Linked DNA regions of Candidatus Microthrix parvicella Bio17-1. The protein of the gene in region 1 interacts with the protein of each later gene in a pairwise test. Links are inferred from orthologs where the notes say so. Each region holds a gene or a part of one and is shown on either strand. Other genes may lie near its edges. The genes, in order: MPARV_RS0103895 and MPARV_RS0110305.

The links.
Region 2: the proteins of MPARV_RS0103895 (region 1) and MPARV_RS0110305 interact in binary tests that used the Escherichia coli proteins (3 or more experiments, as listed by UniProt). The link is inferred for Candidatus Microthrix parvicella Bio17-1 from one-to-one orthologs.

Annotation. Positions count from the first base shown.
Region 1 is NZ_AMPG01000001.1:790,240-805,277, reverse strand. Bases 6,608-9,584 are described here. They hold MPARV_RS0103895 (ABC-F family ATP-binding cassette domain-containing protein), read left to right. Parts: upstream 6,608-7,001; coding sequence 7,002-9,167; downstream 9,168-9,584. Other genes in these bases: MPARV_RS0103890 (hypothetical protein), read left to right, coding at 9,160-9,584; MPARV_RS0103900 (EamA family transporter), read left to right, coding at 6,608-6,898. Also shown: MPARV_RS0103930 (hypothetical protein), read left to right, coding at 1-930; MPARV_RS0103925 (TetR family transcriptional regulator), read left to right, coding at 927-1,511; MPARV_RS0103920 (alpha/beta fold hydrolase), read left to right, coding at 1,586-2,584; MPARV_RS0103910 (amidohydrolase family protein), read right to left, coding at 3,164-4,033; MPARV_RS0103905 (acyl-CoA synthetase), read left to right, coding at 4,113-5,774; more of MPARV_RS0103900, read left to right, coding at 5,741-6,607; more of MPARV_RS0103890, read left to right, coding at 9,585-10,137; MPARV_RS0103885 (J domain-containing protein), read right to left, coding at 10,171-10,830; MPARV_RS0103880 (amidohydrolase family protein), read right to left, coding at 10,827-12,155; MPARV_RS0103875 (purine-nucleoside phosphorylase), read right to left, coding at 12,152-13,054; MPARV_RS0103870 (alkaline phosphatase D family protein), read right to left, coding at 13,098-14,753; MPARV_RS0103865 (ABC transporter permease), read right to left, coding at 14,838-15,038. UniProt on the Escherichia coli protein: Genetic data indicate it may be involved in ribosome assembly or function.
Region 2 is NZ_AMPG01000002.1:434,838-451,121, reverse strand. The notes cover bases 4,720-8,942. They hold MPARV_RS0110305 (multifunctional oxoglutarate decarboxylase/oxoglutarate dehydrogenase thiamine pyrophosphate-binding subunit/dihydrolipoyllysine-residue succinyltransferase subunit), read right to left. Parts: upstream 8,628-8,942; coding sequence 4,920-8,627; downstream 4,720-4,919. Other genes in these bases: MPARV_RS0110300 (exodeoxyribonuclease III), read left to right, coding at 8,764-8,942; MPARV_RS0110310 (MFS transporter), read right to left, coding at 4,720-4,873. Also shown: energy-dependent translational throttle protein EttA, read right to left, coding at 1-981; MPARV_RS24130 (histone H1-like repetitive region-containing protein), read right to left, coding at 1,120-2,604; MPARV_RS0110315 (HAD-IA family hydrolase), read left to right, coding at 2,674-3,372; more of MPARV_RS0110310, read right to left, coding at 3,311-4,719; more of MPARV_RS0110300, read left to right, coding at 8,943-9,573; MPARV_RS22675 (PaaI family thioesterase), read left to right, coding at 9,566-10,354; MPARV_RS22670 (ATP-dependent DNA helicase UvrD2), read right to left, coding at 10,355-12,520; MPARV_RS25220 (PH domain-containing protein), read left to right, coding at 12,625-13,272; MPARV_RS0110280 (hypothetical protein), read right to left, coding at 13,303-13,614; MPARV_RS0110275 (aldo/keto reductase), read right to left, coding at 13,696-14,544; MPARV_RS0110270 (galactokinase), read right to left, coding at 14,610-15,638; MPARV_RS0110260 (pyridoxal phosphate-dependent decarboxylase family protein), read left to right, coding at 15,815-16,284. UniProt on the Escherichia coli protein: E1 component of the 2-oxoglutarate dehydrogenase (OGDH) complex which catalyzes the decarboxylation of 2-oxoglutarate, the first step in the conversion of 2-oxoglutarate to succinyl-CoA and CO(2).

The DNA.
Region 1 (15,038 bases):
GAGCCCGAGCGGCAGATGGCCTTCCAGCTGAGCCCGTCGATGCAGGGTGCCAGGTTGGCGGTGGTCGCCGGTGTCGGCGTGGTGCGGGCCGATGCAACGTTTGCGCTGGCAGGTTTTGCGGAGCGCCTCGGGGTGCCGGTGCTGAACACCCCGATGGCCAAGGGCGTGTTCCGCTGGAACAGTCCCTACCATGCCGGAACCTGTGGTCTGCAGGCACGTGACCCCGAGCTGGGTGGGCTGAACTCGGCACAGGTGGTGATCCTCACCGGGGTTGGTGAGGACGAACTGCCATCCCGCCCAACAGGCAATGTGGTGGAGCTAGATCCTCGCCAGTTGTCGCTTGCGGCCGAGGGCTGGACCGCCCCCGATGGTGGGCCCGCCGCCCGTCCACCGCTGTACGACGCGCTGGCCGCGATCATCGGTCCGGCCTACGAAAGCGAAGGGTCGCCGCTGTCGGCCCCCCGGGCGGCGCTGCACCTGTCGGGAGCCGCGCCCGACCATGCCGTGGCGGTCGCTGAAGCCGATCTGGTTGGGTTCTGGGTTGGACGTGCCTTCCCGACCGCCACCGCAGGATCGGTGGTGATTCCCACCACACCGCTGCCCGGCTTTGCTGCTGCCGGTGCGCTGATGGCCCGCTTGGCCGGTCGGCCCGCAGTGGGAGTGCGCGCCGGTTCGGCCTCCGGCGAGCTGGAGGCGGCGACGCTGGCGCTGGCCGAGCGGCTTGGGGTTGGCGTTGCGGTTCAGGCTTGGTCACCGGACGCGCCTCGGCTGAGCGCTGACGACCACGCGCGGGCCACCGAAGAGGACTACCGCAGGGTTGGTGCTGCCGCTACCGGCTCGGCGGTTCGTCAGGTGGCCGTCGCCGTCGACGATCTCGATGCCATCGTCGAGGTTGCGGGTGCCCCGGTGGCGTGGGCGACGGGTACGTGAACGACACGATCCGATCAGGCCTGACCGTCGCCCAGGACGCACGCCGAACGCGCATGCTGCGCGAGTGCACGGCGCTGGCGTCGGAGGGTGGGTTCGACGGCGTGCAGATGCGGGACGTGGCCGCTCGCGCCGAGGTGGCGATCGGCACGCTCTACAGGTACTTCCCATCAAAGGAGTACCTGCTGGCCTCGGTGATGGAGTCTGAGGTGCGCGCGCTGGCCGATCACCTGGAGAACCGGCCGGCCGTGGGCGTCACTGCGGCCGAGCGGGTGCTCAACGTGCTCGGCCGTGCCAATCGTGCCCTTCTGGCCCGGCCCGACGTGTCCACCGCCCAGATCCGTGCGCTGGTCTCTGGCAACGCCGAGCTGGCCGAGGTGGTGCAGAGCGTCACCGATGCCATGCGCGCCCTGATCGTGACCGCGATGGGCGCGGAGCCGACCCCCGAGTCGATCGATATGGCCGACACCCTCTTCGACGTCTGGCTGGCCGCGCTGGTGGGCTGGATCTCGGGGATGACCGAGGGCGACGAGGTGCAGCGAAAGTTGGCTCGCACCGTGAGGCAGCTGTTGGGCGTGTCATAAGCTGACGGCTACATCCGACCCGGCATCCGGAACCCCCAGATGCCCGTGAGGTTCGGTGTCCCGGGGGCATTTTCATGGTTGAGCAGCTCAACGGCCGGTCCCACGGCGCAGGGAACACGGTGAGCCGGGCGGGAGGTGTCGACGATGATCGGCCGATCGACGAGGCCGAGGAGCACAACGTGCTTGGGTTGCCCTGGGGCGAGCGGATCGAGCTGCCCGGCCGGGGCAAGACGTTTTTCCGGCGGGTCGAGGGTCCGCCCGGGGCACCGACCGTTCTGTTGCTTCACGGCTGGGTCGCCAGCGGCGGCATGAACTACTTCAACGCCTTCGACGACCTGTCGAAACACTTCAACATCGTGGCCCCCGACATGCGGGGCCATGGCCGGGGCATTCGCTCGTGGCGCCGCTTCCGCCTGACCGACTGTGCCGACGATGCCGCCGCGCTGATCGAGCACCTGGGCTGCGGCCCGGTGATCGCCGTCGGGTACTCGATGGGCGGGCCGGTCGCGCAGCTACTGTGGAAGCGGCACCCCGAGCTGGTGTCAGGGCTGGTACTCGCCGCCACCGGCAGCTGGTTGGTGCCCGGCCTGCGTCAGCAGATCGTACTGGTCGGAGCCGTCTCGGCGGTCGCCGGGCCGCTGCGCCTCACCTGGGGGCTGCCCAAGTCGGTGCGAAAGCGGATCCCGATCGCCCCGAGCGGGTCGAGGCCCTCCACGATGCAACGGTGGGCCTCCGAGGAGATGCGACGCCATGACTGGCGCATGGTCACCGAGGCGGGCATGGCGGTCGCCACCTTCGACTCCCGGCGCTGGATCAGGCACTGCGACGTGCCGACCACCGTGCTGGTCACGACGCGCGACCGCGCCGTGTCCCCCCTCGAGCAGGCCCGCACCGCGCTGCTGATCCCCACCGCCGAGTTTGTGCGCTACGACGAGGGGCACCTGGCCCCGGCCATGGTGAGCTTCGGCCCCAAGCTCACCGAGGCGTGCCTCCACACGGCCAAACGAATCAGCGCCCCATCGTCGGCTGACACCACCGAGCCGGTCGATCTTCGGTTGGTCGAGTCGGACTGATGCCAGGCCGCATGGGGTTTGGGCCACCTGGGTCCTGACTGGTGACGAGGAGCAGGTTTCGAACCGGCGCTTTCGTGGCCGCCACAACCTTGTTGGCTGCGGGTTGTGGATGTTCGACGGCGCCGCCGCCGTTGCCGACGGGCACGACCAGCCAGACACTGAAGTCGGGGGAACGCAGCGCAGCTATCAGCTGACCATGCCGCAATCGGCGCAGCAGGCACGTGCCGGTTCGGTGACCTTGGTGATTGGCCTTCACGGCGGTATCGGGAGCGGTTCGCAGTTCGCGTCGACCACGAGGTCTCCCGCACTGACGGTGACGATCGGCAAGGTGGCGATCGTCGGTCATTCCAACGGCGCCATGCCGGCCTGGCGCAGCGCCTGTGAGAGCCCGGCCTGGCCTCGGCAGACGGGCCGGTCGCCGGGTCCTTCGAGGGTACCCAAGGGTGCGCCAAGGCCTCGGGTACCTCCCTGTTGGGGATTCACGGCGACGCGGGTCAGAACCACCCGATCGGCGGTGGCACAGGTTCCCGGAGCCTCGCCGGTGTCCAATATCGTTCGATGGCCGCGTCGCTCAGGCGTTCACGCGTTCAGGCCCAAAATCCGCTCGGCGTTGGTGCGCAGAAACCTGGGCCACACGTCGTCGTTGAACCCCACGTTGGGCAGCTCGGAGAAGATGCGCTCGTAGGTCAGCCCGGCGGGGAAGTATCCGGCGTAGATGATCTTTTCGCCGCCCCGGCTGTTGGCGTAGTCGATAATGGCCTGCGGGTAGTACTTCGGGGCGAAGGCCGAGGTGGAGTAATACAGGTTGGGCCACTTGATCATCAGCTTGACCGCCAGCGCCTCCCAGGGCTCGGCACCATGGCGCATCACAAACTTCAGCTCGGGAAAGAACCAGCACACCTCGTCGATCAGCTCAACCTTCTGGTCGGCCATCGGCACCCGCGGGCCGGGCACGCCGGCGGTGACGAAGATGGGCAGGTCCAACTCGACGCACTTGGCGTACAGCGGGTAGTAGCGGGCATCGTTGATGGCCACCCGGTAGGCGAACGGGGTGGTGGTCACCGCACGCACGCCGAACTCGGTGACGAGTCGCTCCAACAGGCGGACGGTGTCCATGCCGCCGTTGGGGTCCAACTCGGCGCAGGGGATGAACCGGTCGGGAAAGTCACGCAGTGCCCGGCGGGGTGCCTCGCGGTCGTCCTTGGCGACGTTCACCATGGCGCGCTCGACGCCGTGGGCATCCATGTTCATCAGCACCACCGCCACCGGGTCGGCCTCGGGATCGATCTCCGGGGGGATGTCCTTGAACATGTACGCGGCCGGCATCGTGAAGCTCTTCGACTCCTCATCTCGCAGATGAGGCTGTATGAACTTGTACACCTGGCTACGGTCTGGGGACGGAAACCCGACCATGGTGTCGATGATTCCAAGATCCGATGGCATACCCATCGGCTCAGACTAGAACACGTTGCAGTTTCAAGGGTCGGCGCAAGCGGGCACGAGCAGCATTGCCACACACAGGGGGAACATGAACGAACAGAGCACGACCGCAGCGACCTCACCGGTTCCTTGGAACCTGGCCGATCTTTGGGAGCTGACCACCGATCAGTATCCAGACCGCGAAGCGCTCGTGGTGGGGGAGCAGCGGGTCTCCTACCGGCAGATTGAGGAGCGGGCCAATGCGCTGGCACACGTCCTGACCGACGCGGGGGTGGGGCCGGGCGACCACGTGGCCTGCTACCTGCAGAACTGCGCGGAGTATGTCGAGACGATGCTGGCCGCGTTCAAGATCCGTGCAGTTCCGCTCAACGTCAACTACCGCTATGTGGCTGCCGAGCTGTCGCATCTGCTTCGGGATGGCGACGCGGTGGCGGTTGTCTTCCACCGGCGCTTCAGCGATTCCCTGGCCGAGGTGGCACCCGAACTCGACGACCTTCGCATCAGCCTGGTGGTTGACGACATCGACCCCCGGGCGGACGTGCCCACCACCGACCCGACCACGTTCGGGGCGCTCGACTACGACGACGCGGTGGGGGCGGCCTCGACCGATCGGGACTTCCCGGCTCGAAGCGGCGACGACGTCTACCTGATGTACACCGGCGGCACCACCGGTATGCCCAAGGGCGTCGAGTGGCGCATGGAGGATGCCTTCTTCGCCTGTGTCGGTGGAGGCGACCCGATGCGGCTCGTGGGCCCGGTGTCCACGGCCGAGGAACTGACCGAGCGAATCCTTGATGACGCCGTGGTGACGATGGCCTGCGCGCCGCTGATCCACGCCGCAGCCCAGTGGACCTCGATGTCCTGGTGGCTGTGCGGCGGACGGATGGTGCTGCTGCCCGGCAGCTTCGACGGTGCCGAGGTGTGGCGGCAGGTTGCCGCCGAAGGGGTCAACATCCTGATCCTCATCGGTGATGCGATGGCCCGCCCGCTGCTGGACGCGTGGGAGGCCGAGGGGCCCTTCGAGGTGCCCTCGCTGTACACGATTTCCTCCGGTGGGGCGCCGCTTCACCCCACTAACAAGACCCGTCTTCAGGAGATTCTCCCCAACCTGATCCTGGCCGACGGCTACGGCAGTTCCGAGACCGGATCACACGCCACCCAGCGGCTCATGCCGGGCGAGGATGCCAGCAAGGGCACTCGTTTTGCGATGGACCCGGCGGTGACCTGCGTGCTCGACGAGAACCTGCAGCCGGTCGAGCCGGGGTCGGGCAACATGGGCAGGGTTGCCCGCACCGGGCGAATGCCGCTGAGGTACTACGGCGACCCCAAGAAGACCGCAGAGACGTTTGTCGAGGTCGGCGGCGTCCGTTGGGCGGTCACCGGCGATCAGGCCACCGTCGACACCGACGGCACCATCACCGTGCTGGGCCGTGGCTCGGTCAGCATCAACACCGGCGGGGAAAAGGTGTTTCCCGAGGAGGTCGAGGCGGCGCTGAAAACCCACCCGGGCGTTTTCGACACCGTGGTGGTGGGCGTGCCCGACGAACGCTGGGGCGAGACGGTAGCCGCCGTCGTTGCGCCCAGGGAGGGCACCGAGCTGACCCTTGACGACCTGAAAGCACACGTGAAAGGCACGATCGCCGGGTACAAGGCCCCTCGCAAGCTGGTGCTGGTTGACGAGGTGGTGCGCTCGCCGACCGGCAAGGCCGACTACCCGTGGGCCAAGGAGCGGGCATCCTCGGAGGCGTGAACCAACGCTCGCACGGCAGTGATGGGCACGGCGGTAGTGGGCACGGCGGTAGTGGGCACGGCGGTAGTGGGCACGGCGGTAGTGGGCACGGCGGTAGTGGGCACAGCGGTAGTGGGCACGGCGGTAGTGGGCACGGCGGTAGTGGGCACAGCGGTGATGGGCACGGCGGTAGTGGGCACAGCCCGGGGACGATCGGTGCGCTGGCGGTCCTTGGTGCAGCGGTGCTGTGGGGCACGATCGGCCCGGTGGCCAACGGGTTGGCCGACCGTGGTCTGAGCCCGGTCACGATGGCCACGTGGCGGGCACTGGTGGCGGGCGTGGGGTTCTCGATGATCTGGCTGGTGCAGGCGCTGCGGGCACGGTTGCGGGGCTCCGGTGGCACGACCGGTGCTTCGGCATCGCCGTTGCGTCGACCCATGGTGTGGGTTCGGCTGGTGACGCTTGGGCTCATCGGCGTGTCGGTCTTCTACACGGCGCTGCCCGCAGCCATCGAGCGGGGCGGCATCACGCTGGCGTGGGTGCTGTTGTACACCGCACCGGTGTGGGTGTTGATCGGTTCGGTCATGCTGGGCTGGATGCGGCCGACGCCTCGCTCCGTCACGCTGGTGCTGGTGGCATCTGGCGGGGTGGCCCTTACCGCAGCGGCCGGAGGCGAAGGCGTGACCGTGAGCGCAGCGTCGGTCGCCTGGGGGCTGACCGCAGGGTTGAGCTACGCGAGCTACTACCTGGTTGGACGCACCCTGGTGGAGCTGCTGGGCCCGATTCGCACCTACGCCATCGCCATGCTGATCGGCGGGCTGGTGCTGGTGCCTTTTGCCGATCTGGCATGGCCCTCCTGGGATGTTGCCGGTCTGCTCGCTTTGCTGTCGTTGGCGTCAACGCTGCTGGCCTACCTGTTGCTTGGGGCGGGGCTGACCCGCATCTCGTCCACCCGGGCCTCGGTGATCGCCACCGCCGAACCGGTGGTGGCCACCGTGATGGCGGTGGCGGTGGCGGGGGAACGCCCCGGTGCGCCCGCCATCGTGGGCGGTGCGCTGGTGGTCGGCTCGGCCCTGGCGGCCGGCCTCGGCTCGCTCGACCCGTCCGCTCCGACCCCGGGCCCGGGAGCGGCGAGCGCCCTCTGAGGCGACGGTTTGCACCGGCCGGCGCTGTGAGCGCGCACCGCCCGCCGGTGTGGCGGGGCACGATGACCGAGCGGAGGGTCCCGCTCGGTAGCCTCGGCTGCTCATGATTTCGGTCTCCTCGCTCGAAAAGGCCCACGGCGGCCGTACGTTGTTTCGCAACGTCACCTTTCGGCTGCTGCCAGGCCGACGTATCGCCCTGGTGGGCGGCAACGGTGTTGGCAAGACCACGATCCTTGAGATCGTCGTTGGTCACCAGCAGGCTGATGCGGGCGACGTGCACCGCACCAAGGACCTGAGCGTCGGCTACCTGCCCCAGGACCTGACCGATGAGGTGCACGACACCGTGCTGGCTCACGTGATGGCGGGCGCAGGCGACCTGGCGGGCATGGAGAACGAACTGCGCTCGCTCGAGGCCGAAATGGCCTCGCCGGACGCGACCAAAGCAGAAGCGGCACTCGACGCGTACGGCGAGATCAGCACCCGCTTTGAGGCCGCCGGCGGCTATCAACTGGAGGCCGAGGCCCAGCGGGTGCTCGCCGGGTTGGGATTCAAGGCGACCGACGCCAACCGCAGCGTGTCCGAGCTGTCCGGGGGCTGGCGGATGCGGGCAACGCTGGCCCAGCTGCTGCTGTCCAAGCCGGAGGTGCTGGTGCTCGATGAGCCCACCAACCACCTCGACGTCGACTCGGTGACCTGGCTGGAGGAGCAGCTGGCCGCCTGGCCCGGATCGATCCTGTTTGTGTCCCACGACCGCGATTTCATCGATGCTGTGGCCGAGCGGGTCATCGAGGTGGTCGGTGGCGGCGCCACCGAATACGTCGGCGGGTTTGCCGAGTTCATCGTGCAACGCGAGGAACGGCTGGCCAACCTGCAGGCCCAGGCGGCCAGCCAGGCCAAGTCGGTGGCGGCCACCGAAAAGTTCATCGACCGATTCCGATACAAGGCCACCAAGGCCCGCCAGGTGCAGAGCCGCCTCAAGACCCTGGAAAAGCTCGACCGCATCGAACTGCCCGACCACCGCCAACTGGTGGCGAAGTTTGGATTCCCCAAGCCGCAGCGGTCCGCCCGTGTCGTGGCCGAGCTCGAAGACATCTCGGTGGGTTACGACGACGATGCACCGATCCTGACCGGGGTGAACCTGGTGGTCGAACGGGGCGAAAAGTGGGCGCTGGTGGGGCCCAATGGTGCAGGCAAGTCCACACTGGTGAAGCTCTTGCTGGGACAGCTCCAGGCCTCGGCGGGCCATGCCCAGCTGGGGGCCAACGTCGACGTGGCGTACTTCGCCCAGCAGCAGGTGGACGAGCTCGATCTTGACGCCACCGTGGAGGACACCTTTCGGGGGGCGGTTGGCGCCGACCCTGCGGGTCGCAACCTGCGGTCGATCCTGGGCAGTTTCGGGTTTCGCGGCGATGCCGTCGATCGGCTGGTGGGCGACATCTCCGGCGGTGAGCGCACCCGGCTGGCGCTCGCTTCGATCATGGTGAACCCGGTGAACCTGCTGGTGCTCGACGAGCCGACCAACCACCTCGACCTGCCCAGTTGCGACGTGCTGGAGGATGCGCTGGATGCCTATCCGGGCACGGTGTTGCTGGTGACCCACGATCGGCACCTGATCCGGTCGGTGGCCGAAGGGCTGATCGAGGTGCGCAACGGCACGGTGACGGTGCACACCGAGGTTGACGACGCCGTGCTGCATCCACACCCGCTGACCGGCTCGGTTTCGGGCTCGGGCGGGGGCAAGGCAGGGTCGAACAAATCGGGGTCGGGTCAATCCGGGTCGGGTAAATCCGGGTCGAGTAGGTCGACCGGCAGCGGCAGCGGCTCTGCCAGGGGCCCAAAAAGGGCTCAGAGTCAGGCGGCCAAGCAACGCACGCCTCGGGGCGCAGGCACTACTTCCGCCTCGGCTGGGGGCGCGTCGCCTCCCGCCTCCGGCGCCATGGCCACAGGCGCGTCGTCGAGCACAGCCGGCCGTGGCGGCAACCCCGCCGATCGGCGTAAGGCCTCCGCCGAGGAACGACAGCGTCACTCCAACGCAACCCGGGAGCTTCGCAAGCGGGTTCAGGCGGCCGAGAAGCGGGTGGGGCGCACCGAGGGCAGGGTCCTGGAGATCCAGGCCAAGATGGGTGACCCCGCCGTGTACGACGACGGCGACAAGGTGAAGGTGTTGGTTGCCGAACTGTCCGAGGCCAAGGACAAGGCCGCAGCCACCATGGCCGAGTGGGAGGGCCTGATGGCCGAGTTGGACGAGGTCGAAGCCGATCTTGGGTGAACAGCCGGGGCCGTTGGTGAGTTGGTGGCGGCGGCTTTTCGGTGGCGGTAGCGACGGTCTTGACGGCACCCGTGGCGTGGAACGGACCCGGGGGTACCCAACGTCGGGCAACCGGGCATCGTCGATGCACCTGTTCTGGGACCTGCCCGGACGATTCGTCGAAGTTGCGGTGACCGTCACGATCCTCGACGAGCCACCGACACACGATCTGTATTTCTGGGCGCTGCAGGTGAGCTTTGAGGACGCGGCGACCGGCCGCCGTGAGGGCGCCGCTCACACCGGCCCGCAATGGGCGTCCCAGCACCCGGGGCACGGCGCTGTGAACTGGGGCGGATACGGAGCCCGCGGCGAGTTGGACGGCGGGCCTGGTTGGCTGCCGTCCGCGGCCGGCAACGCCAACTCGATCGACTATCGGTGGCGGGTCGGCGTGCCCTACCGGCTGACCGTCTCGCGTGCCCCGGTGAGCACCGGGGCCGCCGACGATGGTCAAGCTCCGGGTGGTTACCCGGACGACTGGGATGGCTACCGTGCCGGCTCGAAGCATCTCAGCGGCGCCGCGGCGCCGACCGGATTCACGGCATGGCGGGCGACGATCACGCCGTTGGAGGGTTCGCGCGATGAGCTCAATGAGCTGTCCGAGCCGCAATCACAGCAACCGCAGGTAATCCGCGACCTCTGGGCGCCCGGTGACCTGCTGGTGTCACCGATGGTTTGGTCGGAGGTGTTCGCGCGATGCGATGCCGACAGCGTCCGCGTGGCGTGGGCCGAGCCGGTCGGCATCGATGAGCGGGGGCAGGAGCACCGTGCGACCTCGGCCAGGGTCAACTACCAGGCGGTTGGCGACGGTGGGTGTACCAACACCAACGTGGTCACGCTGGTCACCCCGGATGGTCCGGCCTGGGTGCAGACCACCAACGCTGAACGCACCACCCCGCAGGGTGCTTCCCTGCGTCTCGCCGATTCTCGCTGAGGCGGTTGGCGCAGCGTCGACCGCGTCGGTCCGTCAGCTCCAGCCGCGCTCGTTGCGGATCAGGCGGTAGGCCTCGTTGAGAATGCTCACGGTTGCTGCGGCACGAGTTCGCTGGGGTGTGAAGTCGGCCGAGTCGGGATAGTTGGCCGGCCGATCCCGTTCCACAAGTGCGAGGTAACGCCCGCGGACGGCTTGATCATCGGCGGTCCGGCCGACGCCGAGCACCCGATAAGGATCGACACCTACGGTTTGCATGGGGAGGTGCTCCGCCTGGCCGATGCCAGGAGCTGGTGCAGGCTCGTTCAGAGAGTCGGCCCAGCCGCCATAGTCCCGCTGGAACTGCGTCAGCAGATCTCGCAACGTGTCCGTGGCTTGTGAAGCTTGCTCGGCTTCGGGCTCCCCGTCGGGTGGCGCCCTCGATATGAGCCGCGTGAGGGTGCGGCTCAGCGCGGTGCCGATGATGGCGACCGCACCACCGACCGCCGCAGTGATCACGCCCTCCAGTGGCCGCGCCGGGGTGATCCGGCCAAGGAGGACCAGCAGACCGATCGCGGCCCCCGCTCCGGCGATCCACACGAGCGACCGCCGGACCTCGCTTCGACGCGTGCGTGCAAGATACAGGGTGGCGAGGCGAAAACCGGCCGCAAACGTGAATATGGTCCAGAGCGGTAGCCCCTGTGTGGATTTGCTCACCGAATTGCGGCCAGCACTTCGGGACGTCGCGCCGAGACGGCCGCCCGGGCGGCGGCGACATCCATGGTGAGCAGTGCGCGGTCGGCGACCACCCGGCGGCCGCCGACCCACACGTCGGTGACGTCGCCACGCCCAGCGGCGTACACCACCGTGCCCACGGGGTCGTAGGTCGGGGTGAGGTGTGGCGCACCGGGGTCGAGCACGACCAGGTCGGCCAGCTTGCCCGGCTCGATCGACCCCAACTCGTCGCCGGCGCCCAACAGCGTGGCCCCACCGATGGTCGCGGCCCGCAACACCTGGTGAGCGGTCATCACCGAGGCGTCGCCAGAGACACCCTTGTGGATGAGGGCCGCCAGGCGCATGGTGGCGAACAGGTCCAGGTCGTTGCTGGATGCCGGTCCGTCGGTACCAAGGCCCACGGTGACTCCGGCGTCGAGCAGCTCGGGGATGCGGGCGACGCCCGATCCCAACTTCAGGTTGGAGCCGGGGCAGTGGGCCACCGATGTGCCCGACCTGGCGATGGCGGCGATTTCGTCGTCGTCGAGGTGGACGGCGTGGGCCAGCACCACGTCGGCACCGAGCAGGCCAAGCGTGTCGAGCAGTTCGACGGGACGGAGACCGTGAGCTTCGCTGACCATGGCCACCTCACCTTCGGACTCGGCCGCGTGGGTGTGGATGCGGGCCCCAACCTCCCGGGCGGCGGCGGCCACGGCGCTGAGCTGGTCGGGAGCGAGGGTGTAGGTGGCGTGGGGGTGGGCCCAGCGGCCGATGGCCGTGTGCCACCCCTCGGCGGGTTCCCGGGTCCACAGGCGCCGGGCCCGTTGGACCTGTGCGTCGAAGCTGTTGCCCTCCGGCCCGGTGCCGCCCAGAAACGCAGGCCCTCCCGCCAGGCGCAGCCCGGCGTCGTGGGCCACCTCGGAGGCCACCTCATCCCAGAAGTACATGTCGAGGGCGGAGGTCACGCCACCCAGCAGCGACTCGGCGACGGCCAGCGCCACCCCGTCGCGCACGGCAGCGCTCGACAGCACTGCTGCCTCGGCGGGCATGACGAGTGCGAGGAAGCCCTCAAGGTTCACGTCGTCGGCCAGCCCCCGAAAGAGCGTCATGGCCAAATGCGTGTGGGCGTTGATCAGGCCCGGCATGACGATGGCGCCGCCCAACGGCCGGTGGACGGCTCCGGGCAGGAGGGCGGCCACCTCGGCGCCGGAGCCGACGGCGACGATCCGCTCACCCTCGATGGCGATGGCGCCGTGGTTGATCACGCGATCGGTTGGGTCGCAGGTGATCACCGTGCCTCCGGTGAGTACCACGCGCTCGCTGCTCATGATGGTGGGTCCTGCCAGAGGTCGTGGTGGGCGGCCAGCGCGGCGAGCACATCAGCCAGCAGGACGGCCAGCTCCGGGGCCGCTGCGTGGGCCACGTCCACCACCTCCTGGGCCGACAGCTTGCCGCCCAACCCGGCGGCGGCGTTGGTGATCAGGCTGATGCCGAGCACCTCCAGCCCCACCTGCCGGGCCGCGATGGTTTCGAGCACCATCGACTGGCCCACCAGGTCGGCACCCAGGCGACGGGCGGCAACGATCTCGGCCGGTGTCTCAAACTCGGGCCCGTGGAACCCTGCGTACACGCCCTCGGGCAGGTCGGGTGCCGCGTTGCGGGCCAGGTCACGCAGGCGGGGGTGATACGCGTCGGTGAGGTCGACGTGGCGCGAGTCGTTCGGCGGTGGGGGCAGCGGGCCGGTCAGCGGGGAGGCCCCGGTGAGGTTGAGCTGGTCGGTGACCAACGCGGGGCGACCCACCCCCCAGCCCTCCCGCATGCACCCTGCGGCGTTGGTCAGCACCACCACCCGGCATCCCGCCGCAGCGGCGGTGCGAACGCCGTGGGCGACGGCAGCCGGGCCGTGGCCCTCATAGAGGTGGGTGCGCCCGGTGAAAACCAGCGCTTGGACGCCGATACCGTCCGGTGTTTCGATCCGGACGCTGTGGACGTCGGAGCCGTGCCCCATGGCACCGGCGCGATGAAACCCGGCCAGGTCGGCGGTGGACACCGTGGCCGTGACGCCGAGCCGGTCGACCGCCCGCTGCCAGCCCGAACCCAGCCAAACGGCCAGGCGGTGGTCGTTTCGTCCCAGGGCCTCGGTCAGCTGTGCGGCCGCCAACCGGGCCGTCTCGAAGGGGCCGTGGCCCGCCGCCGGGTCGGCCGAGATCGGCGTCGGGGTCAGCAAGGCGAGATCGTGGCGGGATGCACGGCTGACAACGGCCTGGGGGTCATCCTTGCGTGACCTCGGTGGCCGTGTGCTCGCCTTTGGCGACCGCCCAGGTGGGGCCCACCGTGATCGGGCTGTCGGCATCCCAGACGTCGTCGACGTACCGGAACTCGCAGCTGAAGTCTTCCTGGGTGACGGTGCACACCGCGTAGCCGTGCTTGGCCTCGAAGTACCGCACCTGCGGGTTGAACTTGGTGTAGTCCTCAGAGAACAGGAAGGAACTGATGGCGGTGACGAGGAACTCGGGGCAGACCGCCGGGCCCTCCGCCGGGGGGATGGCGTCGGTGTCGTTCACATCGAACACGAAGCCGGCGTGGTAATCGCCGGTGAGCACCACCGGGTTGTCCACCTTGGCCAGCGCCGAGCGGATGGTGGCCCGCTCGGCGGGAAAGCCGTCCCAGGTGTCCTGGAAGAAGGTGGGGACCTGCGCCTTCGTTGCTGGATCCTCCACGGTGCCGGTCACCAGCCCGGCGAACAGCACGGGGTTGGCCAGCGCCGTCCAGGTCGTGGTCGACTGCTCCAGGCCCTCCAACAGCCAGGCCTTCTGGGTGTCGCCCAGGAGGGTGCGGTCCTTGTCGGACCGGGCCTCGCAGTCCGGAACCGTTCCCACCGGGTTGTCGCCCGGGCAGGCGCCCGGGTCGGTGTACTGGCGGGTGTCCAGGATGAACAGCTGGATCAGGCCGCCCACGTCGAGGGTGCGGTACACGACCAGCTCGCCGTTCTGCGGCGGCGGGAGCCGCACCGGCATGTGCTCCCACCAGGCCTGGTAGCCGGCCTGGCGCAGTTCGGGGTCGACGTCCTTGGTGTAGTTGTTCTGCACCTCGTGGTCGTCCCACGTGGCGAAGAACGGTGCCGTTTCGTGCGCCGCCTGCAACTGCTTGTCGCCTTTGACCTGGGCGTAGCGGGCTCGAAATCCGGGGAGGTCGGTGGGCACCTCGGAGGTGTAGTGACGGCTGGTGTCGCCGTTCGGGCCGGTGAGGATGTTTGGCAGTTCGTAGATGTAGTCGCCGAGGAACACGATTGCGTCCAAGTCGTCCAGCTTGGCCGCATCACCCCACGCCCCGTAGCGGCCTCCCTGGAAGTCCTGGCACGTGGCCATGGCAAACCGGAATTGGCCCGAGGACGGCTGGGAGTCATCGGTGGGCATGGTGCGGGTCCGGCCTACGGGTGACACGGCAGCGCCGATGGAGAATCGATACCAGTAGGTGCCATCGGGCTTGAGTCCGTCGACGGTGGCGTGCACCGAATGCGCGAAGTCGGCGGTGGCCACCTCGGCCCCGGATGCGACCACACTGTCGAACTTGGCGTCGGTGGCCACTTCCCAGCTCACGGGCACGGGTACCGAACCGATGCCTCCGTCCGCCTTGGAGGGGTTGGTTATCACGCGTGTCCAGAGGATCACGGAGGTGTCGTTGGGGTCGCCCGAGGCCACGCCAAGCGCAAACGGATCGCCGTTGAGTTTGGGCACCGGTGGCAGGCTGGTGGAGGTCTCGGTGGGTGGGATCGCCGTGCCGGTGGGGGAGTCGTCGGAACCGCACGCCGACAACGCGCCGACGCCAACCAGCGCAGTACCTCCGAGAAAGGTTCGCCTGGTGGTGGCCTGTGTCCTGCCGCTTGGCATTGGCGTCGCTCCGATGGTGTTGTCACCCGAGTCCATCGCGCTCAGTACACCACACCGAACCTTGCGGTCACCATTGATGCCGCCCCTTGTGGACCGCACTCGAAGCGCCGGGTGTGCGAACTACTCCTGCGAGATGGCATCCAGCACGTTCATTCTCGACGCTCGCCATGCGGGCCACAGGGCGGCGAACAGGCCCATGATCACCGTGACGAAGATGCACAGAATGATCCAGCTCCACGGGATGACGAGGGTGCCCGACAACGCGTCCGGAAGGACCTTGACCGCAGCGATGCCAAGGGTCGTGCCCACGGCCACGCCAAG
Region 2 (16,284 bases), on another replicon or contig:
GATGACCTGATCGCCGAGGCGATCGCCCGGTGGGATGTAAATCTCCAGACCATCGCTCGCGCCCCTGGCGGCCTGCTGCTCGGCGAGCAGTTGGTCGTACGCGGCCAGGCGGGCCTTGCTCTTGGCCTGGCGAGCCTTGGGCGCCATGCGCACCCACTCCAGCTCTCGCTCCAGGGTGCGCTGGCGGGTGGAGGCGTGCTTTTCCTCCTTTGCCAGCCGGGCCTGCTTCTGTTCGAGCCATCCGGAGTAGTTGCCTTCGAAGGGCATGCCCTTGCCGTGGTCCAGCTCGAGGATCCAGCTGGCGACGTTGTCGAGGAAGTACCGGTCGTGGGTGATCGCCACGACGGTGCCTTCGTAGTCGGCGAGGAACCGCTCGATCCAGGCGACCGATTCGGCGTCGAGGTGGTTGGTGGGCTCGTCGAGCAACAGCAGGTCGGGGCGCTTCAGCAGCAGGCGACAGAGTGCGACCCGGCGGGCCTCACCACCGGAGAGCGAGGCCACGTCGGCATCGCCGGGCGGCAACCGGAGGGCGTCCATGGCGATCTCGACGGTGCGCTTCAGGTCCCAGGCGCCGGCGGCCTCGATCTTGGCCTCCAGATCGGCCTGCTGGGCCCCGAGCGCCTCATAGTCGGCGTCCGGGTCGGCCCATCCGGCCATCAGCTCGTCGTAGTCGGTGAGCAGCTTGGCGGTCTCGGCCACCCCATCCATGACGTTGCCGGTGACGTCCTTGGACTCGTCCAGCTTCGGTTCCTGTTCGAGCATGCCGACGGTGAATCCAGGACTCAGGCGTGCCTCGCCCGTATACCCATCATCAATCCCCGCCATAATGCGCAGCAGGGTGGACTTACCCGAGCCGTTGGGGCCGATGACGCCGATCTTGGCGCCCGGGTAGAACGACAGCGAGATGTCCTTGAGCACCTCGCGCTCGGGCGGCACCACCCGTCCTACCTTGTACATGGTGAAGATGAACTGAGCCGACATGCATGCTCCAGCGACGGTGGGAGGGAAGCCCGGGCGTGTGCAGCGCCAACCGGGCGGATCGTCGATGGTACAGCCCGCGCCGGCCTTGCCCGGACGGCGGTGTCGTCGTCGATGGCTCCGTATCGAACCGGCTGTGACTCAGTCGGCGTTGTCCCGGGCGGCGGCCATGCGTTTGGCGTGCTCAGACTTCACCGGAGCGTGTTGCTCGGGTGCTGCCTTCTTGACGGGTGCCGCCTTCTTCGCCGGTGCCTTCTTTGCCGGCGCTTTCTTGGCAGGTGCCTTTTTGACCGTGGCCTTTTTGGCAGGTGCCTTCTTTGCCGACGCTTTCTTGACCGCGGCCTTTTTGGCGGGTGCCTTTTTAACCGGTGCCTTCTTTGCCGGCGCTTTCTTGGCCGCGGCCTTTTTGGCGGGTGCCTTTTTAACCGGTGCCTTCTTTGCCGGCGCTTTCTTGGCAGGTGCGGCCTTCTTGGCAGGTGCGGCCTTCTTGGCGGGTGCCTTCTTGGCGGGTGCCGCCTTCTTGACCGGCCCTGCCTTCTTGGCGGGTGCCTTCTTGGCGGGTGGTTCCTGTGCGGAAGGGGACTCGGCGGGCGGCGACTTGGAGGTGCCCTTGGAGTCAAGCGGCGCCATCGTGCTGCCGGCCGGCAACCGCAGGTCGACGCTGCGCAACGGTGTGTCGTAGCCCTCGACCTCCAGCGTCAACTCGGCGCCCATCGACATGTAGTCGCGGGCACGGGTGGGCGGAGGGTCGGCCAATGCCCTGAGCGGCAGATACGCCTTGGTGCCGTTCACATCGATGTAGGCGCCGTGGGACGAGAACTCCACCACGGTGCCGGTGACGGTGTCGCCCGGCTGATGCTCGCTGATGAAGCGAAGAAAATCGCCGGGCGAATTGACGGGGCTGGGCGTGGACGAGCGGCGCTTGGACGAACCGCCCCGCTCGTTGCGGCCGCCATCTGGAGAAGCGGACCGCTGAGCGCCCCCTGCCGCCTTCTGTTTGGCCGCCCGGGACCGCGGCGCCGCGGCGCCGTCGGGTTTGGAATCGCCCACCTTGGGCTTGTCCCCACCGGACGAGCCCGACCGCTTGGTGGGGGTCTTCTTGGGCGCGGGCGCCGCGCCCCTTTTGGCTGGTGCCGCGTCCCTCTTGGACGGTGGCGTGGACTTGGAGTCTGTTTTGGCCTCTTTGACGGCTCGTCTGCTCACCGAACCCCGCACAGGAGTGCGGGCGACGAATACCCACCCCACTCCGGTGACGGGCTTGCCGCCCCACAGCCGATCCTTGTCGAAGAGCCAGGTGTGTTCGCCGTGGAACTCCTGAAAGGAGTCGTTGGAGAACACCGAAGCGTTGGCCTTGTCGGCCACCTGAAGGATGAATGCGTCCCCACGGCCGACTACGCCGGCGGGAGGAGCAACGATTGACCCGTTGAGCACGCGTGCCTCGTAGTCGTCGCTTTCCTTACTGGAGATTCGATGCCCAAATGTCGCGTCCACAATGACCGTGATGTCGGCCTGGGGATGTTCGGCAGCGAATGCTTCGATTGCCTCATCGAGTTGGTTCAGACTGGGTTTGGTTCGCCCTTCGGTTGCAATGTTGGAACCGTCAACGACCACATGTGAAAGGGTCATGACCGCACCAGTCAATCACCTCCGGCTGCGCAAGGTGGGGATCGCGTTTGTTGCCTACCATCGTCGGTCATGAACCCGCCCGCCTTGCCAGCGTCGTCCGAGCCTCCAATTGAAGCGGTGATCTTCGATCTTGGTGGGGTCGTGTTGACCAGCCCGTTCGAGGCGTTCGCCCGCTACGAGGTCCGGTTGGGTCTTCCAGAGGGGTTCATCCGCCGGCTCAACATGGACAACCACGACGACAACGCTTGGGCGCGGCTGGAGCGGGGCGAGTTGGATGAGGCAGGCTTCGCTCAGGTCTTTGAATCCGAGGCTCGCGCCGCCGGTGGTGCCCTGGATGGACGGGCGATCCTGGGAATGCTGGTGGGGGAGGTTCGTCCGCAGATGGCGACCGAGGTGTTCAGACTGCTTGAGGAGGGCTACGGCGTGGCCTTCCTGACCAACAATGGGGTGCCCTTCAGCGAGGTGTCGGACGTGCTGCCCGACGGGTTGGCCGAGTTGCTGGGTGCGGTGGACGCCGTCATCGAGTCGGCCGTGCTGGGGATGAGAAAGCCCGAAGCGGCGTTCTATCGGGTGGCGCTTGGCGCCCTTGGGGTCGAGGCAGACCGGACGGCGTTTCTGGACGACCTCGGAGTCAACCTGAAGCCTGCGCGGGCCATGGGCATGACCACGATCAAGGTGGACGATCCGCAGGTGGCGATGAGCGAGCTCAGCGCGGCGCTGACAGCCCGGCCGCGGCACGGGCCGCCGCCTCCTCCCGCGACGGGCTGAACACGACGGCGACGGCGACGGCAGCGGTGAAGGCGAGCAGTGCCGACACCCCATTGGCGATGTTGAACGCGCTGGTGAACGCCACGCCGGCGCGTTCGATGAGCTCAGCGCCGCTGCCCGACGCCTTGGCGACCTGCCCGGCTCCGCCGACCGAGTCCCTTGCCTCGGCTGCCTGCGCCGGGCTGAGACCGAGCCCGTCAAGGCGGAGGCCGGCCTGGTAGGCGCTGGTGATGATGCTGCCCAGCACGGCGATGCCCAGCGCCCCGCCAAACTCCCGTGTGGTGTCGTTGACGGCGGAGCCCACCCCGGCCTTTGCGTCGGGCACCGCCGACATGATGTTGCCGGTCGCCGGGGCTGCGGTGATGCCCATGCCGGTACCCAGCAGTGCGTAGGCGAACCCGAGAGGCAGATAGGGCCACTGGGGTGTGGCCATGGTGAGCACGGCAAACCCGGCGGCGATGAAGCCAAAGCCTGTGGCGATCACCCGCCCGCTGCCGAAGCGGTCGCTCAGCGACGAACTACGCGGTGCAACCCACACCTGCATCACCGCAACAGGCACTGCTGCCAGCCCGGCGTACAACGCCGAGTAGCCGCGTACGAACTGGAGGTACAGGGTATTGAGAAAAAAGAAACCGATCATGGCGAAGAAGGTCACGGTGATCACGGCGCTGCCCACTGCGAAACGCAGGTCGCCAAACAGCTCGAGCGGCAGCATCGGGTGGGCGGCGCTGCGCTGACGTGCGACGAAGCCGAACAGCGTCAGGGCAGCCGTCCCGAAACCGATGAGCACGCCTGGGTTGGTCCAACCCAGGTTGGGGCCCTCGATAATGGCAAACACCAACGCGGTGATGCCGATGAGCGACAGCACGGTTCCCGCCGGGTCGAGTGGCGTGTTGTGGGGATCTCGTGAGTGGGGAGCCAACATGGCGATGGCGATCATCAGGAGGATCACAATGGGGATGTTCACCAGCAGCGCCGAGCCCCACCAGAAGGCCTCAAGCAGGGTGCCGGACACGATCGGCCCGATTGCGGCACCGGCGCCCGCGAAACCGGCCCAGACGGCGATCGCCCGTCGGCGTTCGTCGGGTGGAAACACCGTGGTCACCAGCGACAGCGTGGCGGGCATGACGAAGGCTGCTCCTGCACCCATCACCACGCGACCGGCGATCACCTGGACGGCGCTCGCCGCCAGACCTCCGACGGCCGCGCCGGTGGCGAAGATCGACAATCCGACGAGCAGTGCGTTGCGACGCCCGAAACGGTCACCGAGCGCCCCGGCCATCAACAACAGCCCGGCGAAAACCAGGGCGTAGGAGTCGATGATCCACTGCAGCGCAGAGTTGGAGGCCTCCAGCGATTCCTGAATGGTGGGAAGGGCCACATTCAACCCCGAGACCGACATGACCACCAACGTCAAGGACGCGGCCATCACACCCAGGATCATCCAGCGTCGCTCATGGATGTGAGGATCCTCGTAGAGCGGGGTGTGGGGCGCCGTCACGTGACGGCGCCGCAGCGGGTAATCGGGCCCAAGCGGGTGAACGCGCTCAGGCGAATTCCCGCCGGTCCTTCTCTGGCAGGGGACCGAAGGATTTGGTGAGAATCTCGTCCTGCTCCTGGCGGTGGATCAGCGACGACCCGGTGGCAGGGCTGCCCGAGGCCACCCGACTGACCCGACGGATCTGCATACCGCGGCCTTCGAACGCCTCGTACAAGCGACCCTTGATGCCGTTCCACGGTCCCATGTTTTCGGGCTCCTCCTGCAACCACACGATCTCGTTGCAGTTGGGGTATCGATCAAGTTCGGCCTCGATGGCAGCGAACGGCCATGGGAACAGTTGCTCCACGCGGGCGACTGCCATGGGTACGTTCAGTTGGTTGCGTCGCTCGATTGCTTCGTGGGCCACCTTGCCCGAGGCCAACACCACCCGGGTGACCGTCTCGGGGTCGAGGCCGGAGTCATCGGGCAGCAGCTCGCAGAAGTGGCCGTCCGTGAACTGGGAAATCGGTGATCGGTAACTCTTTGCCCGCAGGCCCGACTTGGGCGTGAAGATGATCAGCGGCTTGTTGCCGTCTCGGTGGATCTGGCGGCGCAGCAGGTGAAAGTACTGGGCGGCGGAGGTGACGTTGCACAACTGGATGTTGTCCTCGGCCGCCAGGATCAGGAATCGCTCGATGCGGGCCGATGAGTGCTCGGGTCCCTGACCCTCGTAGCCGTGGGGCAACAACATCACCAGGTCGGAGGTTTGCTTCCACTTGTCCTCGGCGGCCACCAGGTACTGATCGACGATGATCGAGGCGCCGTTGACGAAGTCGCCGAACTGGGCCTCCCACATCACCAGCGCGTCGGGGTTCTCCACCGAATAGCCATACTCGAAGCCGAGTGCCGCGTACTCCGAGAGCAGCGAGTCGTAGATCCAGAGCTCGGAGCCGTCGGTGGTCAGGGCGCTGAGGGGCAGGTAGTCGTCACCGGTGTGAAAGTCCACCAGGGCCGCGTGGCGCTGAGAGAAGGTACCTCGGCGGCTGTCCTGACCTGCGAGGCGCACCGGGGTGCCCTCGGCCAGCAGCGAGCCGAACGCCAAGGCCTCGCCGAGCGACCAATCGACCTCACCCGCCTCAAACATTTTGCGGCGGGTGTCGAACTGCTTGGCCAGCTTGGGGTGGATGGTGAAGTCGGCCGGTACCGTATTGAGCGCCTCGAAGATGCGGTCGAGCTCGGTGCGGTCAACGCCGGTGGCGACCGGACCGATGACTCCCTCCGGGTTCGGGGGAGCCGGCACCGTGCGTGGTTCCGAAGGTTTGGCCTCCCGGGTGGATTCCAGTGCGTTGGTCAGTTCGGCGTGGTAGGCGTCTGCCGCCTTCTCGGCCTGCTCCAGGCTGATGTGGCCCCGCCCGACCAGCGATTCGGTGTACAGCTCGCGCACCGGCGCCATGTTGTCGATCCGTTGATACATCAGCGGTTGGGTGTAGCTGGGGTCGTCACCCTCGTTGTGGCCGTGCTTGCGGTAGCAGACCATGTCGATCACAACGTCTTTGCCGAACTCGCGCCGGTACTCGTACGCCAGCCGTGCCACGCGCACACACGCCTCGGGGTCGTTGCCGTTGACGTGAAAGATCGGCGCCTGCACCATTTTGGCCACATCGGTGGGGTATTCGGAGCTGCGGGCCGACTCGGGCGGGGTGGTGAAACCCAACTGGTTGTTGATCACCAGGTGGATGGTGCCGCCCGCCTTGTAACCCTTGATGCTGGAGAGGTTGAGCGTCTCGGCCACCACGCCTTGGCCGGCGAATGCCGCGTCGCCATGCACCAGGATGGGCAGCACCGGATACTTGTTCTCGACGTTCTTCGGGATCTGGTCCATTTTGGCCCGGGCGATGCCGAGAACGATCGGGTCCACCGTCTCCAGGTGTGACGGGTTGGCCGCCAGTTCCAGATCGATCACGTTGCCGGCGACCGACTTGAACTGGCCGCGCTGGCCGAGGTGGTACTTCACGTCGCCGGAGCCCTGCACCGCGTCCTCGTCGATGATCTGCTCGAACTCGCCGAACAGGTCCTGGTAGCGCTTGCCGACGATGTTCACCAGCACGTTGAGACGTCCGCGGTGGGCCATGCCCAACACCGCCGAGTCCATGTGATTGGCAGCGGCCAGCGTGAGCACCTCGTCGAGGATCGGAATGGCCGACTCGGCCCCTTCCAGACCAAAACGCTTCTGGCCAAGAAACTTCGTGCCGAGGAACTGTTCGAGCGCATCGGCCTTGTTGAGCAGGTCGAGGATGTGGATCTGCTCGTCGCCGGTCAGGGTGAAGGTTTTTCCGCTCTCCATCTTCTCCTGGATCCAGCGCTTCTCGTCCACCTCCTGCATGTGCATGAACTCGACGCCGATGGTTCGGCAGTAAGCGTTGCGCAGCACCCGGAGGATCTCGCTGAGGGGCAGGCGATCCTGGCCGCCGACGCTGGCGTAGATGCTCCCCGGACCGGTCTGAAACTCGCGGTCGAGGTCCCAGATGGTGAGGCCGTAGGTGACCGGGTCAAGTTCCTCGTGAATCTCGGGGATCTTGGCCGCCAGCGGATCGAGTTCGGCGATGAGGTGGCCGCGGCTGCGGTACATGTTGACCAGCATGGCGATGCTCATCTGCTTCTGGATGAGCCCGCCCAGGTGATCGGCGGGGTTGGAGTCCTGACGCCACTCCACCGCAACGTACGGCACGCCGATGTCGGCGAATATGCGACGGTAAAAATCCTCATCGCCCAGAAGGAGTCGCTCGACGGTTCTGAGGAACGAGCCGGATTCGGCTCCCTGGATCACCCGGTGGTCGTAGGTGGAGGTGAGGGTCAGCACCTTGGAGATGCCCAGGTTGGCGATCGTTTCGGGGTCTGCGCCTTGATAGGCGGTGGGGTAGGCAAGCTTGCCCACCCCGACGATCACCGACTGTCCAGACATCAACCTGGGCACCGACAGCACCGTACCGATCGTGCCCGGGTTGGTCAGGCTGACCAACGCACCCTGGAAATCATCGACGGTCAGCTTGTTGGCCATCGTGCGGTCGACCACGTCGCCATAGGCGTCGACGAATTCGCGGAAGTTCATCGATTGGGCGCCCTTGATCACCGGCACCATCAGCAGGCGCTCGCCACGACGTTCCACATCGATGGCCAGCCCCATGCCGATCTCGCTGTGGCGGGTCACCTGCGGCTTCCCATCGTCGTCCCGGCTGAAGGTCACCGCCATGTCCGGGTGATGGTCGGCGATGGCCCGCACGATGGCGTACCCGATGATGTGCGTGAAGCTGACCTTGCCACCGCGGGTGCGGCCCAGGTGCCCGTTGATGACCCCGCGGTTGACCTCGAGCAGCTTTGCCGGAACATCGCGAACCGAGGTGGCGGTCGGAACCCCGAGTGAGGCCTCCATGTTTTCGGCGATCGCAGCGCCGATGCCCCGGATGGGCTTGGTCTCACCGGTGGCTGCCGGCGGCTTTGGGGGCGCTGCCTGCTTGGGCGGAGCCTGCTTTGGGGGCGCTGCCTGCTTGGGCGGAGCCTGCTTTGGGGCCACCTGCTGTTCGGGAGCCCCATCAGCGACCGGTGCGTTCTGCTGTGAAGGCTGGGCGGAACGACCGGCGCCGTTCGCGGAGCCATCGCCGCCGAAGTACTCGCGCCACTCCTCGGACACCGATGCAGGGTCTTGGTTGTATGCGTCGCGGTACTCGTCCACCAACCAGCTGTTGGGGCCCAGCAGTTCATCAGGTGAGGTGCTCATCAAGGCCGAGCCTACAAACCCGCACCACGCAAGCGGCACCTCCCGATTCCAGTCGGCATCGGCGCCGCTACGGTGGGGCGCCCCGCGTCATCCGATCGGTCTCGTTCGGTCGCCGATTCGCCCCAAGGAGCCTGCAGTGCTGGTCGCCACCTGGAACGTCAACTCGCTCAACGCCCGCATGCAGCGTGTGGAGGAATGGGTTGAGATGGTGCAGCCCGACGTGCTGATGATGCAGGAGACCAAGCTGGCCGATGACAAGTTCCCTCACTTGAGCTTTCAATCGATGGGATATGAGACAGCCCACTTCGGTGAGGGTCGCTGGAATGGCGTGGCCATCATCTCCAAGGTTGGTCTGAGCGACGTCCACAGCGGGTTTCGCGGTGACGATCCGGCGGGCTGGGACCACCCGGCGGAGGCACGGCTGTTGTGGGCAACCTGTGGACCTGTTCGCTGCGCATGCGTCTACGTGCCAAACGGCCGCGAGGTGTCCAACGACCATTACCGATTCAAGCTGGCGTGGCTTGAACGGTTGCGGAGTGATCTTGTGGACGAAGTGGCCGCGGCAGAACACTTCGTCATCGGTGGTGATTGGAACATCGCGCCCACCGATGCCGACGTGTGGGACGTCGGCGTGTTCGACGACAACTCCACCCACGTGTCAGTCCCCGAACGGGACGCGCTGTTGGCGATCACCGACGTCGGCCTGCGTGACACCTTCCGGGAGCGGTACCCCGCCGACGGTGACCTGTACAGCTGGTGGGACTATCGGGGCGGCAACTTTCACAAGCGAAAGGGCATGCGTATCGACTTTCTGCTGTCCAACCCCACGTTGGCCGATGCAGTGGTGAGCGACCTGGTGGACCGCAACGCTCGAAAGGGCACCAAGCCATCCGACCACGCGCCGGTGCTGGCCCTGTACAACCTCGATGGGGGACATCATGAGTAGTGCAGCAACGGGCGACAGTGCGACCGAGGCCGAGGTGGCGAGTACGGCCACCTTCCCGAACTCAAGCACGATCAGTCGCATCGAGCGGCTGGATCAGATCGAGATCACGCCGCAGCGGGTGGCGCTCCGGCGCGTCGCCGCCGAGATGCGGGCGATCATCGAGGGACTGACCTCCACCAGCACCGACGCCGCCGCGCTCGATGGCATTGCCTCCGAGCTTGCCGATATTGCCACCTTGATCGCCGAACACCCCAAGGGGCGGGTCTACGAAGGCTTCGCCGAGCTGGCCAACGCCGGGAGACTGACGCCCGACAACCCCGAGGTCCAGGCGTTGGCGGCCGAGATGTACGCCACGTTCGACCACAGCCCGTTCATCGGCCTGGCCAATCCGCTTTCGCCGCCCATGAGCCTGCATATGCACAGCGACGAAGTCACCGGCACGGTCACGTTTGGTTCGGCGTACGAAGGGCCGCCCGGCAACGTGCACGGCGGTTACGTCGCAGCCGTGTTCGACGAGCTGTTGGGCTCCACCCAGGGGCTCTCGGGTGCCCAGGGTATGACCGCCTACCTCCACACCGACTATCGGTCGCCGACGCCGCTGCACACCGAGCTGACCATGAGGGCGTGGGTGCACGATCGGGTGGACCGCAAGATCCGGGTACGTGGCACCATTCACGCCGGCGAGCGGCTGACCGCCGAGTGCGAGGGGCTGTTCATTTCGATGCAGCCGGGCGTCTTCAAGCAGTTGCTCAACGACCGCGCCGAGCTCGACGACGCCTGATTAGGAGTCGGAGTCGGCGATGAGCTTCAGGAGCGCTTGGCCGAAGAGGTCCGCTTTGGTGGGGCCGATGCCGCGGGTTTCGAGGAGTTGGGCGCGGGTGACGGGGCGGTCGCTCGCCAACCGGGTGAGCACGTCGTCGGTGAGGATGACGAATGCGGGCTTTTTTGCGGCACGCGACTGTTCCAGACGCCAGGCACGCAGCCGACCGAACAGCTCGGCGTCGGCGCCGGTGAGCCCGGCCTTGGTGACGGGCGCCGACTTGTGGCCCTGCCTGGATCGAGGAGCGCGTGGCCGCCGGTGTTCCACACCGTTGAGGAAGTCGAGTGCCGCCTCGACCGGTTCGAGAAATGCCGACGGCTTGCGGCGCATCTCCCGGGTGCCGGTGGTGCGTTTTTCGGCCCGATGCAGCACCAGCTCGTCCTCGGCACGGGTGATCGCCACGTAGAACAGCCGGGTCTCCTCGGCCAGCTCGCCCTGGGTCTCGGCGAAATGGATTGGGATCAGGCCTTTCTCCACCCCGGCCAGGTGCACCACCTTCCATTCGAGGCCCTTTGCGGCGTGAAAGGTGGACAACTCCACCACGTCGGTATCCGAACCGCCGGCATCGGCCAGGCTGGATCGCAGCCAGGCGGAGAACCCGGTGGGGGTGCCGGCAGGGTCGAGGTCGAGGTACTCGCGGCCCATCCGCACCAACTCGTCCAGGTTGGCCAGCCGATCGGCTGTGAGGTGCTGCGGTGCGATGCGACCAGCGTGGCCCGACGGACCCGCTGCGGTCTCGCGCCGGTTGGGCACAGCCCCCCGAGGAACGGGCCCGGAGGGCTCGGCTGCAGCTGTGGCTTCGTCGAAGTTGTCGTCGAAGTTGTCGTCGTCGTCGCCATCGAGCAACGCCTCGCTGCGTTCCACCTGCGGACGCACCTCCCGCAACTCCCGGGCCAGATCGCCGATCCAGGTGCCCACCTCGCGGGCCCGCCGGAGGCTGCGGAGGACGTCGTTCACCTCGGGCTGGTCCAGCAGACCGCCGCCCCCCCGGGTGCGATGGGGGATACCGGCAGCTCCGAGGGCCTGGGTCAGGGGGGCAAGCTGCGCGTTGGTGCGTACCAGCACGGCAAGGTCGGCCCAGCGGCGCCCGGGTCGGCGTGCCGATCGCAGCTCCCGTGCGATGTGGCGGGCCTCCTGGACCTCGTCGGGATGGACTGCGACGGTGGGGATGGGCCCGTCGGGCCGGGTGGGCACCAGTGCGGCGCCCCGCTGATCGCTGCCGTCGCGCAGCACCTGGTTGGCCACCGTGAGGATCTGCGGCGACGAGCGGTAGTTGCGGGTGAGGCTGACCGTGGCCGTTTCCTGGAAATACCGGGGCATGTCCACCAGGTAGCTCGCGTCGGCCCCGTTCCAGGCATAGATCGCCTGATGTGGGTCGCCGACCACGGTGAGGTGAGCGCCCTCGCCCATCCATGCCGACAGCAGCTGAAACTGGCGGGGGTTGACGTCCTGAAACTCGTCGACGAACAGGAACCGGTTCATCCATTGACGCCCCGAGGCGTAGACGGGGTCGGCGCGCAGGTCGCGGGCGGCCAGGCGCAGGAGGTCATCGAAGTCCACAACCCGCTGGCGACGCTTGTGGTTGACGTAGGCGGCCATGATCTCGGCCATGCGGGTGGGGTCGTAAGGCGGATCCCGGCGGGCGGTCGTTGCGGCGGCCGGATAATCCTCCGGCTCGACGCAGCGGGCGTTGGCCCATTCGATTTCGCTCATCACGTCCAGCAGCGCTGTGGTGGTGCGCTCCCCGCTGACGCTTCGGATCATGCCCAGCTTGGACGTGATCAGCTCGGGGGGAGTGATACCCCGTTCCGCCCAGCGCTGACGGAGCTGGGCCCATGCGATCGAGTGGAACGTGCCGGCCTGTACGCCGTCGCGAAGGCCGAGTTGGCCCAACCGGCTGCGCAGTTCGGAGGCGGCCTTGCGTGTGAACGTGACGGCCAGCACCGCCCGTGGGTCGATGGCTCCGGTGGCGGACTGGTAGGCGATGCGCCGGGTGAGCACGCGGGTTTTACCCGACCCGGCACCGGCCAGGATGCGGAGGCGGAGGGACTCATGGGTGGCCGCTTCCCGCTGCTCGGGATTGAGGCCGGCGACCAGAGCATTCGGCTCTGTGGATGATTCGCTCACCCGGGCGAGCGTACCGGCCGCCGGTGACACTCAAGTCGGGTCAATCGTTCGCCCACGGTCATCTTCGTCCCGATATCGTTGGCGCCGAGATCTCAGGAGCACCCATGGCATATCCCACCAACCTGCTGCAACCCGACGAGGAGGTCGTCCTCGAACTGAATCCGCACTGGAAGTACCTGTTCTGGCCCACGCTCATCTTGGTGCTCAGCATCGTTGGCGGCCTCTTCGTGCTGAATCAGGAACGGGTGGTTCAGGTCCCGCTGGGGCTGGTGGTCCTCATTGCACTCGGTTGGTTCATCAAGCGATTCATCCTCTGGCGCACCACCACGTTCATTCTCACGACCGACCGATGTATCTACCGGTCTGGGGCGCTCGTGACCTCCGGGGTGGAGATGCCCCTCGAGCGCATCAACACCGTGTTTTTCCAGCAGACCCTGTTCGAGCGGATGCTGGGCGCCGGCGACCTGGCCATCGAGTCGGGCGGTGAAACCGGCAAGGAGTACTTCCACGACATTCGCAACCCGCCCGAGGTGCAGCACGAGATCTACACCCAGATGGAGGCCAACGAGAATCGCAAGTTTGATCGCATCGGCCAGGAGGCTGCCGAGGGTGCCCGCGCCTACAGCGCGTCGACGGCACAGACCGGTCCGATCACCGTGGCCGAGCAGCTTGAGAAGCTGGCGGAATTGCGTGAGAAGGGTGTACTCACCGACGAGGAGTTTGAAACCCACAAAGCCAACCTGCTGGCCTGAGCCCCTCCGGTTTGCGCTGCTCGGACCTGGTCAGTCGGGATCGGGCGACCACACCAGGTCCCAGCGGTCGTTGCAGCCGCTGCAGCGGTACACCAGTGGGATTCCGTCAGTGATTTCGTCGGGTTCGCCATCGAAGCTGTCGCCGGTGGGGATACCGGACAACTCCGCCCGGTCCCACGGGTCGAGGTTGGCGCCGGCTTCGGTGGACGGCGCCGCGGCGCCGACCGGGTTGGACCACGGAGCATCGGACGCCTCCGGGTCGGTGGGGTCGACGAGGAGGTGGGCCTCGAAGCCGCAGTCGACACAGATGATCACCTTTGGGGGACGGGCGGGGTCGTGCACGGAAGGAACCGTACCGGAGCAGGGGCCCAACACACCTCCCATTGCCGGCCCGGCCACCATCCGGAGGGGTGACTGCTGAGCTCAGGCCACCGCGTCGAGGGCGGCGACCTGAGTGGGCGACAGGGTGACCGAGGCGGCGCGCATGTTGTCCTTGAGGTGATCGATCGACTTCGTGCCGGGAATGGGAAGTACCACCGGTGACCGCTGGAGCAGCCATGCCAGTGCGACCTGGGTCGGTGAGGCGCCCACGTCACGGACCACGTGGTCCACGGGCCCGCCCGGCTCCGCCAACCTGCCGGTGGCGATTGGAAACCAGGGAATGAACCCGATGCCCAGTTCGGTGCAGCGGTCGAGGACGTCCTCAGAGGCCCGTTCGATCAGGTTGAACCGATTCTGCACGGTGGCAACCGGGATCTGCTCGCGGGCTGCGTTGAGCTCCTCGACCGACACCTCGGAGAGGCCGATGTGGCGCACCTTGCCCTCGTCGCGCAGGTCACCGAGCACGCCAAACTGTTCCTCCCGGGGAACCGCCGGATCGATTCTGTGGAGCTGGAACAAGTCGAGGCGCTCGACGCCGAGACGGCGCAGGGTGAGCTCGGCCTCCTGGCGCAGGTACTCCGGGCGGCCGACAGGGTGCCACTCGCCCGGTCCGGTCCGAACCAGACCGGCCTTGGTGGCGATGGTGACGTCGCCATATGGGGCGAGGGCTTCGGCGATCAGTTCGTCCGCCACATACGGGCCATAGGAGTTGGCGGTGTCGATGAAGTCGACACCAAGTTCAACGGCGCAGCGCAGGACGGCGAGGGCGCCGTCGTGGTCCTCCGACGGACCCCACACTCCGGGCCCCGGCAGCTGCATCGCCCCGTAGCCCAGCCGGTTGACCGTCAGATCACCGCCGATGTCGAAGGTGGTTGTGGCGTCGGTGGTCATCGAGGTGCTCCTTGTGGTCGGAAGGCGCCAGGCTACGGCTGGCCACGACCGATCGGTTGGAGTGGCTACAACAGTCGGGCACCATCCCCGGCCTGAACGAGCCACGCGTCGGATCGAACGGTGGAGAGGTCGGTGCCCGGCCGGGCCAACACCACGACGCAGCCACCGAATCCCGCCCCGGTCAGCCGGGCCCCGAAAACGTCGCCCCGTGATGACAACTCCAGCACCAGGTGGTCGAGTTCGGGCACCGACACGTTGAAGTCGTCACGGAGCGACGCATGGCTTTGCAGCATCAGCTGGCCCACCTCGGTGGGGTCGTCGGCCTCCAGCGCAGCGGCAGCAACCCGAACCCGATCGCACTCGGTACGGACGTGGCGGGCACGACGCACGAGAACCGGGTCGTCGATTGCCTCGATGTCGTCCAGCGATGCCTCGGCGAGCGGGCCCACCAGCTTGGCTGCGACCTCGGTGGCGCGGCGCCGTTCGGCATAAGCGGAGTCGGCGAGTCGGCGGGGCACTCCCGAATGCAGCACCCACACCTCCACCGAGTCCGGCATCCTCACTACTCGGTGGCGCTCGGTGGCGCAGTCGATCAGGAGGGCGTGTCCAGCGACGCCGGCGGCGATCGTCAACTGGTCCATGATGCCGGAGGGTACGCCCGACGCGACCTGCTCGGCCCGCTGACCGAAGCGGGCGAGCTCAAGCGGTGACCCGTCGAACCCCAGGGCAAGGGCCACCGCCAATTCCAGCGACGACGACGACGACAGTCCGGCCCCGACGGGCAGGGTGGTGGTGACCTCGCCGGATCCGCCCACGGTGGATGCCAGTTCCAAGGCGGCCGCTGCGACAAATCGACCCCAGGCGGGCTCCAACGTCGTCAGGTCTTCGGCCAGCACACCGCCGAGAGGCAGGTCGAGGTGCAGCGACTGGCGTCGTGCCGATCGCAGGTGGAGCGTGTTGCCCCCCGGCTGCAACGTGACCGTCGTGCCCAGGTTGATCGCCATTGGCAACACCAGACCGCCTGCGTAGTCGGTGTGATCTCCGATGAGGTTGACTCGGCCCGGTGCCCAGGACCGAAGGGTTTCGGTGACCATCAACGTGCCCTTCGAAGGTGTGTCGTCAGAGCGTGAGATCTGGTCATCGGGGCGAAACTATCGGGTCGGCCGGCGACCGGGCACGTGAGCGGAGACAAACCGAACGCGAACGGTGGGTCAATGGTCACAGTGCCTCCCGTGGGTTGATTGGCCCCTTTCAGCTACGGTCAGCACTCATGAGCGCCTACCCCTACGCCGATCGTTTCCCCGTCAACCGCACCCTTCCGAAGGAGGGCAGGGACCCGGGTGAGATCATCGACGAGCTGCGCACCCTGGCCACCGAGGAGGACACCTCCTGGGAGGACGGCAAGGTGTCGGGCACGATGTATTGCGGCGACCACGATCACTACGAGTTTCTCAACGAGGCGTTCGCGCTCTTCGCCCACGTCAACGCGTTGCAGCGCGACATCTGCCCGTCGGCCACCCGCTTCGAGGGCGAGATCATCGCCATGACGCTCGACCTGTTCCATGCCGACGCGGTCACCGACGGCACGCCGGTGGGCATCGTCACCTCGGGTGGCACCGCGTCGATCGCCCACGCGATCCTCGCCTACCGCGAGGCCGGCCGGGCGCGCGGGATCACCAACCCCAACATCGTGAAGGCCGAGACGGCGCACCCCGCCTTCGGCAAGGCCGCCCAGCTGTT